DNA from 2 places in the Pseudomonas siliginis genome. Region 2 is predicted to be linked to the other one. Evidence: riboswitches for the same ligand, from Rfam matches in the RefSeq annotation. Region 2 holds a riboswitch; the other holds the start of a gene.
The links. A riboswitch is a leader RNA that binds a small molecule or an ion and turns the genes downstream of it on or off. The one in region 2 is predicted to bind cobalamin.
Positions count from the first base shown of each region.

Region 1: linked by a shared signal. The riboswitch ahead of cobO (cob(I)yrinic acid a,c-diamide adenosyltransferase) and the one ahead of NF676_RS15545 (ABC transporter substrate-binding protein) in region 2 are both predicted to bind cobalamin.

Region 1 is NZ_CP099598.1:1,802,678-1,810,504, reverse strand. It holds gene cbiB (adenosylcobinamide-phosphate synthase CbiB) at 1-120, opposite strand, end outside; gene bluB (5,6-dimethylbenzimidazole synthase) at 117-767, opposite strand; gene NF676_RS08575 (cobyrinic acid a,c-diamide synthase CobB) at 764-2,146, opposite strand; gene cobO (cob(I)yrinic acid a,c-diamide adenosyltransferase) at 2,143-2,754, opposite strand; cobalamin riboswitch at 2,838-3,067, opposite strand; gene NF676_RS08565 (hypothetical protein) at 3,229-3,813, shown strand; gene NF676_RS08560 (PQQ-dependent sugar dehydrogenase) at 3,880-5,193, shown strand; gene NF676_RS08555 (C40 family peptidase) at 5,321-5,857, opposite strand; gene NF676_RS08550 (C40 family peptidase) at 6,073-6,690, opposite strand; gene hda (DnaA regulatory inactivator Hda) at 6,882-7,586, opposite strand; gene NF676_RS08540 (AI-2E family transporter) at 7,793-7,827, opposite strand, start outside.
Region 2 is NZ_CP099598.1:3,383,340-3,391,166, forward strand. It holds gene NF676_RS15525 (ABC transporter permease) at 1-146, shown strand, start outside; gene NF676_RS15530 (ABC transporter ATP-binding protein) at 164-1,318, shown strand; gene map (type I methionyl aminopeptidase) at 1,522-2,313, opposite strand; gene NF676_RS15540 (ParD-like family protein) at 2,310-2,537, opposite strand; cobalamin riboswitch at 2,675-2,866, shown strand; gene NF676_RS15545 (ABC transporter substrate-binding protein) at 3,007-4,020, shown strand; gene NF676_RS15550 (FecCD family ABC transporter permease) at 4,017-5,033, shown strand; partial or broken gene NF676_RS15555 (ABC transporter ATP-binding protein) at 5,126-5,794, shown strand; gene metE (5-methyltetrahydropteroyltriglutamate--homocysteine S-methyltransferase) at 6,005-7,827, opposite strand, start outside.

The sequences.
Region 1 (7,827 bases), 1.6 Mb from region 2:
GAAGCGTTGCTCGATGCGCCCGGCAAAATTGCCGAACGCCACCAGCGGATGCCAGCGTTTCGGTTCACCGAGCAGCGCATCCAGCGCTACCGCGGCGACACTCAGCAACGCCACACTCATTGACTCACTCCCCAATAATTTTCGTACAGCAACTCGTTGAGCGGCCGCGCCTGCGCCCAGCCTTCAAGTACCAGCATCGGCGCCGGATAGAATTCCTTGACCGGGCCGAGACACAACACCGCCAGCGGCTTGGCACCGGCCGGCAACTTGAGCAAATCCGCCAAGGCTTGCGGTTCGAACAGCGAGACCCAGCCCATGCCCAGGCCTTCAGCGCGGGAGGCCAGCCACAAATTCTGGATCGCGCAGGACAACGAGGCCATGTCCATTTCCGGCAACGTGCGCCGACCGAAAATGTGTTTTTCGCGATCGTCCATCAGCGCTGCGACCAGCACTTCGGCGCAGTCGTTGATGCCTTCGACCTTGAGTTGCATGAACTCATCGCTGCGCTCGCCAAGGGCTTCGGCGGTGCGGATGCGCTCTTCTTCCACCAGATCGCGGATCTGCCCGCGCAGAGCACGATCGCTGATACGAATGAAGCGCCAGGGCTGCATCAGGCCGACGCTCGGCGCTTGATGAGCGGCTTCAAGCAGACGACGCAGCAACTGCGGCTCGACGCTGCCGCCGGTGAAGTGGCGCATGTCGCGGCGCTCGGCGATGGCCTTGTAGACCGCTGCGCGCTCGGCTTCGGAGAATGTGTTGTCGGTCATGGCCCTTTCGCGAGCAGGCTCGCTCCCACAGGGTTCAGGTCATCCATTGTGGGAGCGAGCCTGCTCGCGAAGGCGGCCTCACGATCTGGCGCAAACAATGCCGCAATCGCAGTCGGATTCGACGGGAAATAAAAGTGCACATATGACGCCGTCATCCGCCCCTCGCGATAAACCGCCTCAGCGCCGCGCCCGCCATTGGGACTCAGCCCACGGGCAATCGGCGTCAGCTCGGTTGTAGTCAGCGAATGGTGATACGTATGCCCCCGCAAGGAACCTTCCGGCAGCTCAACCGCCTGCAACGCCAGCGCCGCCAGACGCTTCTGCATCACCGCCTCGCCCTTGAGCAAACCGACCAGCTCAGCACGGGTGCCTTCCACGTCGGTCAGCGAATCAAGCAGATAAAGCATGCCGCCACACTCGGCGAGCAACGGCTTGCCCGCCGCATGGTGCGCGCGGATCGCCGCCAGCATTGAGGCGTTTTGCGCCAGCGCGACGTGATGCAACTCTGGATAGCCGCCCGGCAGATACAGGCTGTCCGCCTCGGGCAATTGCGTGTCGCGAATCGGCGAGAAGAAGCGCAATTCGGCGCCCATCGCCCGCAGCAGATCGAGACTGGCGCCATAGGTGAAGGCAAAGGCTTCATCGCGGGCAACGGCGATGCGCACACCTTTTAATAGAGGCTCGGCGGCGATGACGTCAGGCCCGGCGAATTCAACGGCCGGTGGCAGCGCGACCTCGCAACTGCTGGCCAGCGCATCGGCGGCCGCGTCGAGGCGCAGATCCAGATCATTCAATTCGCTGGCCTGAACCAGGCCGAGGTGGCGGCTCGGCAATTCGATACCGGTTTCGCGGGACAGCGCACCGTACCAGCGCAGACCTTCGGTGAGGCTGCCTTCGAGTAATTGCGCATGGCGCAAGGTGCCGACGCGGTTGGCCAGCACGCCAGCGAACGGCAAGTCCGGCTGATACTTGGCCAGGCCCAGCGCCAAGGCGCCAAAGGTCTGCGCCATGGCGGTGCCATCGATCACGCCGAGCACCGGCACACCGAAGTGGCGCGCCAGATCAGCGCTGGATGGCGTGCCGTCGAAAAGGCCCATCACGCCCTCGATCAGAATCAGGTCAGCCTCGGCGGCGGCTTCCCACAACAGCCGGCGACTTTCCTGCTCGCCGACCATCCACATGTCCAGTTGATACACCGGCGCACCGCTCGCGCGCTCGAGGATCATCGGGTCGAGAAAGTCCGGACCGCATTTGAACACGCGCACCTTGCGCCCTTGGTTGCGATGCAAACGGGCGAGTGCGGCGGTGACGGTGGTCTTGCCCTGACCGGAGGCCGGCGCGGCGATCAACACCGCCGGGCAGTGACGTGGTTGCTTCAAAGTTCGACGCCTTTCTGCGCTTTGATCCCGGCCTGAAAGGCGTGCTTGAGCATGCCCATCTCGGTGACCGTGTCGCCCATCTCGATCATTTCCGGCTTGGCGCCGCGCCCGGTGACCACCACGTGCTGCATCGGCGGGCGCGCTTGCAGATCGCTGAGCACCTGATCGAGATCGAGGTAGCCGTGCTTGAGGGCGATGTTCAATTCATCGAGCACCACCAGACCGATCGAAGGGTCGCGCAACAATTCGCGCGAGACTTCCCAAGCGGCGGTCGCAGCGGCGATGTCGCGCTGACGATCCTGGGTTTCCCAGGTGAAGCCTTCGCCCATGACGTGGAAACGCACCTGCTCGGGGAAGCGGCGGAAAAACAATTCCTCGCCAGTGCTGTTGCGGCCCTTGATGAACTGCACCACGCCGCACTGCATGCCGTGGCCCATCGCGCGGGCGAGCATGCCGAACGCCGAGCTGCTCTTGCCTTTGCCATTGCCGGTCAGCACCAGCACCAGGCCACATTCGTCGGGCGAGCTGGCGATGCGTTCGTCGATCACGGCCTTCTTGCGCTGCATGCGCGCCAGATGGCGTTCGTCACGCTCGGGGGAATCAGTCATGGGGGGAGCTCTCCGTTGAGGCTGGATAACGGCGGGCAGGCACAAGAATAGACGGCAAAAAGCCTGGCATCGCCCACCGTGATGCCGCTGAGATGGATCAGGCCGGTCTCCGGGCTCATGAGCGGCGTTTCGCCGGACTGCGCGCCTTCCCGCTTCTTTCGAGGCAGTGGCTCAAGGCGCAGTTTTCACTCATTTACCGTTGCGGGGGCAGCGCCGGGATCGTCGTGGCTTCGCTTGAAGACCACCCTCACCGGCTTCCCTGTTTCACTCTGTCGACGCGGGGCCACAGAGCACCTGAAACAAGCGGCGAAGGTTAGAGGGTTGGGGGTGGAGCGTCAATTGAAGAGGCGCTTTGCGCGCGAATAACTGCCGCTGATCCATTGTGCAGCGGCAATCTTGTGCCAGACTGCGACAAGTGATATCAAAGAGCCATGCTTTTTTCGAAAGCCCACTACAACAATAAGGATGACGACGATGCAAGGCATGATCATCAGCAACCCGCGCCTGGAATTTCTGCGCCCGGTGCTGGAACGCTGGTTTGACTGTATCGATCGCTACAACACTGTACGCGGCGACAACGACACGCCGTACTGGCACGACGAGAAAGCCAATCTCGGCCTGCTCGCGGCAGCGGCGTGGATGGCTGAAATGGTCACGCTGAACGACACGGCCACGCGCAAACAGAACGAAGAAGGCGAACGCAATGCTCGCGCCGACCTGCTGATTGCCGGCGCCGAAGACCGCGCGTTCATTCAGGCCACGCAACGCTGGCCACGGGTCAACAACCTCAACCTGACCCAGGCCCTGCTCGACATCACCGTTGATGCCAAGCGCATCAGCTACGCCAGCGATCTCAAGCTCGGCTGCCTCTTTGTTGCTCCGCAAAAACCTCAGCACAGCGCCAGCCCCGAAGAATTGCAGGACATGGTCGACGACCTGCAAAAGGAACACACCTGCGCCGTGGCCTGGTATTTCCCCTACGCCTATCGCAAATTGCACAGCGACGCGGGCAACTATCATCCGGGCATCGCCGTGCTGTTAAAGGAAGCCCGCGGTTGAGCAGTTGAACCATCGGGCCTGCGCCCTCCTCTATGTTTAGGAATGCATTCATAGGGAAGATCAGCAATGCGCAAGGCCCAACTCGCTCTTATCATCGCCGTCGCTGGCGGGCTCGCCGCCTGCGGTGAAACCTCCAGCCTGCAAGTCTCCGACGGCACCGGCCCGTCACCGAAACTGCCCGAACCGAACAAGACGCTGATCCCGACAGTCAACATCGCCCCGGCGGTGGGCTGGCCGGACGGCGCGAAACCGACCGCAGCGGCCGGCACCCAGGTCGCCGCGTTTGCCGAAGGCCTCGATCACCCGCGCTGGCTCTACGTGCTGCCCAACGGCGATGTGCTGGTGGCGGAGACCAATGCGCCGCCCAAGCCCGATGACAGCAAAGGCATTCGTGGCTGGGTGATGAAGAAAGTCATGGGCAAGGCCGGTGCCGGCGTGCCCAGCCCGAACCGCATCACCCTGTTGCGTGATGCCGACCACGATGGCGTCGCAGAAACCCGCACGGTATTTCTGCAGAACCTCAATTCGCCGTTTGGCATGACGCTGGTCGGCAACGATTTGTACGTAGCCGACACCGACCGCCTGCTGCGCTTCAACTACGAGCCGGGCGCCACCGAGATCAAGACCCAACCGATCAAAGTCGTCGACTTGCCTGGCGGCACGCTGAATCACCACTGGACCAAAAACGTCATCGCCAGCAAGGACGGCAACAAGCTCTACGTCACCGTCGGCTCGAACAGTAACGTCGGCGAAAACGGTCTGGATCAGGAAGAAGGCCGCGCGGCGATCTGGGAAGTCGATCGTGCGACCGGCAACCACCGCATCTTCGCCTCGGGCATTCGCAACCCCAACGGCCTCGCCTGGGAACCTACCAGCGGCGCCTTGTGGACAGCGGTCAACGAGCGTGACGAAATCGGCAGCGATCTGGTGCCGGACTACATCACCTCGGTCAAGGACGGCGGCTTCTATGGCTGGCCGTTCAGCTACTACGGCCAGCACGTCGATGTGCGGGTCAAACCGCAGAATCCTGATCTGGTGGCCAAGGCCATCGCTCCGGATTACGCGGTCGGTCCGCACACCGCTTCGCTGGGCCTGACCTTCGCCGAGGGCAACCGCTTGCCGGCGCAATTCAAGGAAGGCGCATTCATTGGCCAACACGGCTCGTGGAACCGCAAACCGCACAGTGGCTACAAGGTGATTTTCGTGCCGTTCAGTGGTGGCAAACCGACCGGGCAGCCGGTGGATGTGCTGACCGGCTTCCTCGACAAGGACGAGAACGCGCTGGGCCGCCCAGTTGGCGTGGTCATCGATCAGCAAGGCGGCTTGCTGGTGGCGGATGATGTCGGGAACAAAGTGTGGCGCGTGTCGGCAAGCAAATAAGCTAAGCGCAACGCAAAAAAAGTGGGAGCGAGCCTGCTCGCGAAAGCGGTTTATCAGTCAAATCATTGTCGACTGACACTCCGCCTTCGCGAGCAGGCTCGCTCCCACATTTAGTTATGCATACGCACTAGGGGTTATGCGCCAGCTGCCCCGGCTGCAACACCCGCTTGGCGCTCAGATACGCCTTCTGCCAATACGCCTTCGACAGGCTATCGAGCTTGACCGTGCCGCCCGTGGCCGGCGCATGCACGAAGCGCCCCTCGCCGACGTAAATCCCCGCATGACTGACCTGCGAGCCGCCATTGGTGGCGAAGAAAATCAGGTCGCCGGTCTGCAAGCCTTCCTTGCCGACATTCGGCGCCTGCATGACGATCATTTCGCGGGTCGAGCGTGGCAGCGAAATTCCCGCCGCGTCGCGGTAGACAAACCCGATCAGACCACTGCAATCAAAACCCGAATCCGGCGTATTGCCGCCCCAACGATACGGCGTACCGACCAGGCCGAGGGCACGGAACAGCACGTCTTCAGCAACGGGGGAAAAAGCCTGGGAGGGAGCGAACACGATCGGCGCGCGAACCACGGGGGCTGGCGGCGGTGTGCGGCTGGCGCAGGCGCTGAGCAGCGCGGCGCAAAGGATCAAGGTGAGGCGGGCCGACATCGTCATAAGCAGAACATCCTGATCTGGCTGCGGCTTTCTCTGCCGAATGGACAGAAACAAAACCGCCTGCGTCATCACGCAGGCGGTTTGCCATCAATATAGATTCAGGATTCTAGCGGCTACGCGGCAAACTTCAAGTAAGACTTTAACTTCACCTTGTAAAGTTTAGGTCTACTCCGTTGCCGTGCCGTTTTGTCGCCGCGAACGCAGCGACATCGCGCTTACTTGCGAGCGGTGACCACGGTCGGCGCCATGGCGAGTGCACGCTTGGCTTCGATGAAGGTCTTGCTCCAGTAGCTGTCACCCAGGCTGTCGATGCGAACACCGCCGCTGCGACGACTGCTGGAGTGAATGAACTGGTTGTCACCCAGGTAGATGCCGGCGTGACTGACACGACCGCGACGACCATTGGTGGCGAAGAACAGCAGATCACCCGGCTCAAGGTTGCTGCGCGAAACCAGCGGCGCATCAACGTTGATCATTTCGCGAGTGGAGCGCGGCAGGTTCATGCCCGCCTCTTCGCGGAACAGGTAACCGATGAAACCGCTGCAATCGAAACCGGCTTCAGAGGTACCGCCGAAACGGTAACGAGTACCGATCAGGGACATGCCGCGTTCGAGGATGCTGTCAGCCAGTACAGGAAGCTGATAAGGCTTGCTGCCGTTGAACTGGTTGAGTTCTTTTTCGGTGTCCAGCTCTTCCTGGTAAATAACGGAAGACTGGGCGGTAGCAGAATTCTTGACCTGTTGCGGCGGCTCTTGAACCGGAGAATGAGCAGCACAACCGAATAACAGGGTAACGAGTGCGAGAGGCACGAGGGGTGCGAAGCGCTTTAGCATGGGCACGACCGTGGCTGATAGTTGTAAAGAAGCCGAGACTATGCCCGCTATCGTCCTCATTTGCAAATTCAATCGAACTTTATGTGACTTCCCGGTTTCGCGTTTACATCTAAGCGCTTAATCCGCCAGGCCGCTCAATCGCCGCAGGCACGGAGGTTTTCTGGCGCCTGAAAGCTGGCAAAAGCCCACTACTACCAGCCCAGAGTTTCCTTGAGGAAGGGAATGGTCAGCTTGCGTTGCGCTTGCAGGGACGCCTGATCAAGCTGCTCGAGGAGATCGAACAGCGCGCTCATGCTCCGCGTGCCGCGAGTGAGAATGAAGTGCCCGACTTCATCGGTCAGGTGCAGACCGCGACGGGATGCGCGCAATTGCAGCGCACGCAATTTGTCTTCATCGGAGAGTGGGCGCATCTGGAAGATCAGCGCCAGGGTCAGGCGCGATTTCAGGTCGGCCAGCTTCACTGGCAATTCGCGCGGCGAAGTGGACGCGGCGATCAGCAGGCGCCGGCCGCTGTCACGCAGACGATTGAACAGATGAAACATCGCCTCTTCCCAGTCGGCCTTGCCGGCAATCACCTGCAAGTCATCCAGACAGACCAGTTCGTACTGCTCAAGGTTGTCGAGGATTTCCACGCCACGATCCATCAACTCGGCCAGCGGCAGATACACCGCCGGTTCGCCCATCTGCTCGAAGCGCAGGCACGCGGCCTGCAACAGATGCGTGCGCCCGACGCCGTGTTTGCCCCACAGGTAGATCAGGCTCTCCGTCCACCCGGCGTCGGCTTCGCAAAGACGCTCGACATAGCCGAGTGCAGCGGCATTGGCGCCTGGGTAGTAGTTGATGAAGGTGGCGTCGTCACGCAGACGCACACCTAGGGGCAGCTGAATCGGTTTCATGCTGACTGAACAGTTCTCAAAGGAACCGTTAGTGGCCTCTGTGTAAAGTTGGCGAAGTTTATACCCGTGAGGCTGAGCGCACAATGCGACAGACCCCAAGCAAAATCAAAGGTTTGCGTTGACGCAGCGGTTTGATGACAGATTCTCTGGCGCCCTCGCTCGAACGAAACGGGCCAGCCCGGCCAAGCGCCGGGCGGCCCGCGCCATCACAACTCAGGTTCGTCAACGCCGCTGTAGATCC
Region 2 (7,827 bases):
AAACCCTTCCCGTGAAAATGTGGACCACCCTGCGCCAGGACCTGACCCCGGTGATCGCCGTCGCTTCGACGCTGCTGATCGGCCTGTCAGTGTTGGTCATGGTGATCGCCGCCGCCCTGCGCCGGCGCAACGAAATCAGCGCCTGAGCGCCCAGGAGTACGACATGAGTGCCGTGATCAAAGACGCATCCCAGCAGAGCGACAAACCCCTGGTCAGCCTGCGCAACCTGAACAAGCACTACGGCGATTTCGCTGCCGTCGACAATATCTCGCTGGACATCAAGGACGGTGAATTCCTCACGTTCCTGGGCTCCAGCGGCTCGGGCAAAAGCACCACGCTGTCGATGCTCGCCGGTTTTGAAACACCGAGCAGCGGCGAGATCCTCGTCAACGGCCAATCACTGGTCAACGTGCCGCCGCACAAGCGCGACATCGGCATGGTCTTTCAGCGTTACTCGCTGTTCCCGCATCTGTCGGTACGCGACAACATCGCCTTCCCTCTGGCCATTCGCAAATTGGCTGCGGCCGAGCGTGAAAAACGCGTCGATGCGATGTTGAAGCTGGTGCAGCTCGAACAGTTCGCCCATCGCCGCCCTTCGCAACTGTCTGGCGGCCAGCAACAACGGGTTGCCATCGCTCGCGCCTTGGTTTACGAGCCGCGCATTCTGCTGATGGACGAACCGCTCGGTGCGCTGGACAAGAAGCTGCGCGAAGACTTGCAGGATGAACTGCGCCAGCTGCACCGGCGCCTGGGCATCACCATCGTCTACGTGACCCACGACCAGGAAGAAGCCATGCGTCTGTCGCAACGCATCGCGATTTTCAGCCACGGCAAAATCGTTGGTCTGGGCAGTGGTTATGACCTTTACCAGAATCCGCCCAATGCATTTGTCGCGTCGTTTCTGGGTAATTCGAACTTCCTCAAGCTCAAGGCGCAAGGCAATGCAGCAGCGAGTTTCGAGGGCCAGTCGTTGTCGATTCGGCTGACGTCCGGGTTGCACACTGATCAGGATGTGCTGCTGATGGTGCGTCCGGAAAAGGCCTTGGCGCTGAGCACGCAGCAGGCGCTGGATGAGCCGCTGGCGGCGGGCTGGAATGAAGTATCGGCGAACGTTGTGGAGGTGTTGTTTCTCGGTGAAAGCCAGACGTGCAGCGTGGTGACTGCGGGCGGGACGTCGATGACGGTGAAAGCGCTATCGGCAGCGGGCATGCCGCTCAAGGCCGGCGATCCGGTACGGGTGCGCTGGGCGACGGCGGATGCTTGTGTTTATACCGAGTGGACCGAGAGCGACTTGAACAAGGCTGCCGGGGCTCACTGATTGCGCTGAGTCAGTTGGATCTACCCCCTCACCCCAGCCCTCTCCCCCACGGGGGGCGAGGGGGAAAGGGAGCCGATCTTCATGCTGTTCAAAATGTAAGTTCGACTCGGTATCGCACGTCGGCGTATCTCGCAACAACACCTCGGTCAGTCCCCTCTCCCATTGGGAGAGGGCTAGGGTGAGGGCAAGCAGGCGACACGGTATTAGCCAATGGCCCGGTACCCTTCAATCTCATCCGGCCAAGCCGTCAGCACTTCGAACCCGCTCTCCGTCACCGCGACCATATGCTCCCACTGCGCCGACAACGAGCCATCCTTGGTCAATACGGTCCAGCCATCCGGCATGTTCTTCACATGGCGTTTGCCGGCATTGAGCATCGGTTCCACGGTGAAAATCATCCCGGCCTTGAGCTTCAGGCCCTGATTGGGAAAGCCGTAATGCAGGATCTGCGGTTCATCGTGATAGACCTTGCCGATGCCATGGCCGCAGTATTCGCGTACCACACTGAAGCCCTCCGCCTCCGCCAGGCTCTGGATCGCGTGACCGATATCGCCCAGCGTTGCGCCCGGCTTCACTGCACGGATGCCTGCGCACATGGCTTCGTAGGTGGTCTTGATCAGGTGCTGCGCTTCAGGAGTCGCCTCGCCCACCACATACATGCGACTGGTATCGCCGAACCAGCCGTCCTTGATCACCGCGATGTCGAGGTTGACGATGTCGCCGTCTTTCAATGGCGTACCCGATGGAATCCCGTGGCACACCACATCGTTGACCGACGCGCAGACGGTTTTCGGAAAGCCGTGATAACCGACATTGGCTGGCACCGCCTTCTGCACATTGACGATGTAATCGTTGCACAGTCGATCCAGCTCATCGGTGGTCACGCCAGCCTTCACATGCGGCACCAGCATTGCCAGCACTTCAGCGGCGAGTTTGCCGGCGGCGCGGGATTTTTCGATGTCGGCCGGGGTGTTGATCTTGATCTGGTTTCTCATGCGCTGACGGCTTCCTGAGTCAGTTGTTGCAGATCCAGCCCACCATTCTGTTCGGCGCGGATCAGCAGGCGGCAAATGGCGCTGTGGTCGAGATTGGGATGCAGCTCGGCGAGCATGCCGATGCGCATCCAGTGCTCAGCCTGCGCGTTGATCGAGCGGCTGAGGGCGTTGCTGGAGATGCGCAGATTCTCGTGCATGTCCTCTGAAATCTTTACGATGCCCATGTCTATATCCGATACGAAATGTATATGGATCGTATACTAGCCAAGCTTACCCTCGGATTGCAAACGCTCCGCCACGCAAACACGCACCCGTGCAGGAGCTGCCGAAGCAGATTCGGCTCCCCATCAGCGGCCTGATCGACTACCATGCCCGCGCCGGTTTCCACACGGAATTAATAGGGAATCCGAGGTGCTCCACGCATCAATCGGAACTGCCCCCGCAACTGTAGGTGCCGAGCCTGCTCCTCGACTGCCACTGGGTGAACCCCGGGAAGGCCGGAGCGTGGCGATGACGCATCAGTCAGGAGACCTGCCGGCACAGTGACTGACCAACCGGCGGGGTGTCCGGGAAGGACATCGTGCCGTGCGCATTTTCCCCGTGCCGGCCTTGCGCAGTTTCCACGACCGCGCCCGAGGTGTGTTTCCAAACCGTACCCGCCCGCTCCCGTACGGTTCCCTTGGAGACTGCCCCATGCTGCTGCCCCGCGTTGCCACCCTGCTCACCGCTCTGAGCCTTTGCGCCCTGGCGCAAGCGGCGCCGACTGCGTATCCGCTGACCGTCGAAAACTGTGGCAGCAGCCTGACCTTTCAACACGCACCTGCGCGCACGGTGACCATCGGCCAGGCCGGCACGGAAATGCTCTATGCCTTGGGTCTGGGCGACAAAGTCGTCGGCACCTCACTGTGGTTCAACGACGTGCTGGGCACATACAAAGCGCAGAACGACACGATCGAGCGCCTCGCCGATAACGAGCCGAGTTTCGAAGCGGTGATCGCCAAACGCCCGGAGCTGGTTGCCGTCGAGCTGGAATGGATGGTCGGCCCGCAAGGCGCGGTCGGCACCCGCGAGCAGTTTCATGAACTGAAGATTCCGACCTATCTGCTGCCCTCCGATTGCGAAGCCAAGGACAACCTCGTCGGTTCGGACGGGACGCGGCTGGCACCGTTTCGCATCGACAGCATCTACAAAAGCGTGAGCCAACTGGCGGCGATTTTCGACGTGCAGGCGCGTGGCGAACAGCTCAATGAGCAGCTCAAAGCCAGCCTCGCGCAGTCGATCGCCACCGCGAAAAACCAGCAGCGCAAAGACGTCAGCGCCCTGGTATGGTTCTCCAGCGCCGAGATGGACATCGAGCCGTTCGTGGCCGGGCACAAAGGCGTTCCCGATTTCATGCTCAGCACCCTCGGCGTGCGCAACGTCGTCGAGTCCGATGAAGAATGGCCAACCGTCGGCTGGGAAACCATCGCCAAGGCCAACCCGACGTTTCTGGTGATTGCGCGCATGGATCGTCGACGTTTCCCGGCGGACGACTATCAGAAGAAACTCGCCTTCCTGCGCAGTGATCCGGTGACGCGCAACATGGACGCGGTCAAGCACAACCGCATCATCATCCTTGACGCCATGGCCATGCAGGCCAGCCTGCGCACCTTCGACGGCCTCGAACAACTGGCCAGCGCCATCAACGGCTACGACCTGTCGCAATGAGCAGACGCCTGATCCGTTTGCTGCTGGTGCTGTTGACGCTGTCGGTCGCGCTGATCGGCGGCGTGGCCATTGGTGAGACTTCGATCGAGCCGAGCGTGGTGTTGCAGGTGCTGGCCAACAAGCTGTGGGGCGCCGGTTATGTGCTCGACCCGATCGACGAAGGCATTGTCTGGAACTATCGCCTGACCCGCGCGCTGGTCGCGGCGGCCTGCGGCGCCGGTCTGGCGACCTGTGGCGTAATCCTGCAGTCGCTGCTGCGCAATCCGTTGGCCGATCCGTATCTGCTGGGAATTTCTGCTGGCGCCTCGACCGGCGCGGTGATGGTCGCCCTGCTCGGCGTCGGTGCCGGGGCGATTTCATTGTCGGTCGGTGCTTTTGCCGGCGCGGTGACCGCTTTCGCACTGGTGATCCTGTTGGCGCGAGTCAGCGGCTCGGCCAGCGGCACCGGGCAGATCATTCTGGCCGGGATTGCCGGCTCGCAGCTGTTCAACGCCCTCACCGCTTTTCTGATCACCCGCTCGGCCAGCTCGGAACAGGCGCGCGGGATCATGTTCTGGCTGTTGGGCAATCTCGGCGGCGTGCGCTGGCCGTCGGTGGGGCTGGCGGTGCCGGTGGCGGTGTTGGGGTTGGTTGTTTGTCTGTGGCATCGGCGGGCGCTGGATGCGTTCACCTTTGGTGCGGACTCGGCGGCGTCTCTCGGCATTCCAGTGCGACGTGTGCAGATTCTGTTGATTGGCTGCGCCGCGCTGGTGACGGCGGTGATGGTGTCGATTGTCGGCTCGATCGGCTTTGTCGGTCTGGTGATTCCCCATGCCGCGCGGTTGTTGCTCGGCACCGGCCATGCCCGTCTGCTGCCGGCCAGTGCGTTGGGCGGCGCAGTGTTTCTGATCGCCGCCGATGTGCTGTCACGCACCCTGATCAAGGGTCAGGTGATTCCTGTCGGCGTGATTACCGCGCTGGTCGGCGCGCCAGTGTTCGCGCTGATTCTGGTGGGCCGGAGATCGGCGCGATGAACACGGTTTTGAGTTGTGCTGATGTGGGCTTCAAAGTGCGCGGTGCCGAATTGCTCAACGGTGTCAGCCTCGATGTTCAGCGCGGCGAGACCCTGGGCATTGTCGGGCCGAACGGGTCGGGGAAATCCACTCTGCTGAAACTGCTCGCTGGCCTGCGCGAACCGAGCGCAGGTCAGGTGCAGCTCGACGGTCGGACGCTGGGCAAGATGTCGCGGCGCACTATCGCGCAGACGCTCGCGGTGGTTGAGCAACAGGCCGATACCGACGATGGCATTCGCGTGTTCGACGCGGTGGCGCTGGGGCGGACGCCGTGGTTGTCGGCGCTGCAACCGTGGTCGCCGGCCGATGACGCCATCGTCGAGCAAGCGCTGGTCGACGTCGACGCCGTGCACCTGCGCACCCGCCTCTGGCGCAGCCTTTCCGGCGGGGAACGCCAACGCGTGCACATCGCCCGCGCACTGGCGCAGCGCCCGCAGATCCTGCTGCTCGACGAGCCGGCCAACCACCTCGACATCCAGCATCAGTTGAGCATTCTGCACGTGGTGCGCGCACTGCCGGTGACTACGCTGATCGCTTTGCACGATCTCAATCAGGCGCTCAAATGTGATCGCCTGGCGGTGCTGGAGCGCGGGCGACTGGTCGCGCTTGGCGAGCCGCTGCACGTGCTGACGCCGGAGCGGTTACAGACGACTTTCGGGGTCAGGGCGCACTATCTGACAGACCCGTTCGATGGTGCGCCGATATTGCGCTTCCTTGCCTGATGCATGGGTGGCTGACACACCGCTTTCGCGAGCAGGCTCGCTCCCACAAAGGATTTGTGTGTTGCCGTGAATGACGGGGAGAACGCGAGTTCTGTGGGAGCGAGCCTGCTCGCGAAGGCGTCAGGTCATCCAACATGGTGTCGATTGACACACCGCTTTCGCGAGCAGGCTCGCTCCCACAAAGGTTATGTATTCCAGGGCGGTAAAGGGTCAGGCCCACTCTTTGCGCAGTTGCCGCGCGGCGCTGACCATGTGCACCAACGCCGCCTCGGTCTCTGGCCAGCCTCGGGTTTTCAAGCCGCAATCCGGATTGACCCACAGGCGCTCCACCGGAATACGCTGCGCCGCCTTGCGCAGTAAACCGACCATTTCCGACACATCCGGAATCCGTGGCGAGTGAATGTCGTACACGCCGGGGCCGATGTCGTTCGGGTAGGCGAACGCTTCAAACGCTTCGAGCAGTTCCATGTCCGAACGCGAGGTTTCGATGGTGATGACATCGGCGTCCATCGCCGCGATCGACTCGATCACATCGTTGAACTCGCTGTAGCACATGTGCGTGTGGATCTGCGTTTCGTCGCGCACGCCGGAGGCGCACAGGCGGAACGCTTCGCTCGCCCAGTGCAGATACGCCGGCCATTGCGCCCGGCGTAACGGCAAGCCTTCACGGAACGCCGCTTCGTCGATCTGCACGATTTTGATTCCCGCCGCTTCCAGATCATTCACCTCGTCACGAATGGCCAGCGCCAGTTGTTGAGCCTGCACCTCGCGGCTGACGTCTTCGCGCGGGAACGACCACATCAGCATGGTCACCGGGCCGGTCAGCATGCCTTTCATGACCTTGTCGGTTAGGCCTTGGGCGTAGCGGATCCACTCGACCGTCATCGCCTGCGGGCGGCTTAGGTCACCGAAAATCACCGCCGGTTTGACGCAGCGCGAACCGTAGCTCTGCACCCAGCCAAAGCGGGTGAAGGCATAGCCGTCGAGCTGTTCGGCGAAGTATTCGACCATGTCGTTGCGCTCGGCCTCACCGTGCACCAGCACATCCAGGCCGAGGCGTTCTTGAATTTCCACCGCGTGGCGAATCTCCGTGTGCATCGCATCGGTGTAATCGGCCGCGCTGAGCTTGCCTTGCTTGTAGGCCTGACGCGCCAGACGGATCGCCGCCGTTTGCGGAAACGAACCAATGGTGGTGGTCGGGAATAACGGCAGGTCGAGCTTGCCGCGCTGTTTGGCAATACGCTGGGCAAACGGCGATTGGCGTTGCGCATCCTTGGCAGTGATCGCCGCGACCCGCGCTTGTACCGCCGGTTTGTGAATACGCGGCGAGGCAGCGCGGCTGGTCTGCACCGAACGGCTTTGCGCGAGGGCACGCAGTACCTTCGGCGCTTCCGGTTCGCTGACCGCTTGAGCGAGCACGGCGACCTCTTCGCACTTCTGCACGGCGAACGCCAGCCAGCTTTTCAGTTCGGCATCGAGCTGGTCTTCGCGGCCCAGATCAACCGGGCTGTGCAGCAATGAACAGGACGGTGCTACCCACAAACGATCACCCAGACGCTCATGAGCATGGCGCAGCGTCGCCAGCGCGTTTTGCAGATCGCAGCGCCAGACGTTCCGACCGTTGACCACACCCAGCGACAGCACCTTATAAGCCGGCAGACGATCCAGAATGGTCGGGTACTGATCCGGCGCGCGCACCAGATCGATGTGCAAGCCATCGACCGGCAGGTTCGCCGCCAGACCGAGGTTTTCTTCCAGACCACCGAAGTACGTGGCGAGCAGTTTTTTCAGCGGATCGCGCTGGATCTGGTTGTAGGCGCGCTCGAAGGCATTCTTCCAGTCCTGCGGCAGATCGAGCACCAGAATCGGCTCGTCGATCTGCACCCACTCCACACCCAACGCCGCCAGCCGCGCGAAGATCTGGCCGTACAGCGGCAGCAGGCGGTCAAGCAAATCGAGTTTGTCGAAGTCGACGCCTTTGGTTTTACCCAGCCACAGATAGGTCAGCGGACCGATGATCACCGGTTTGACGT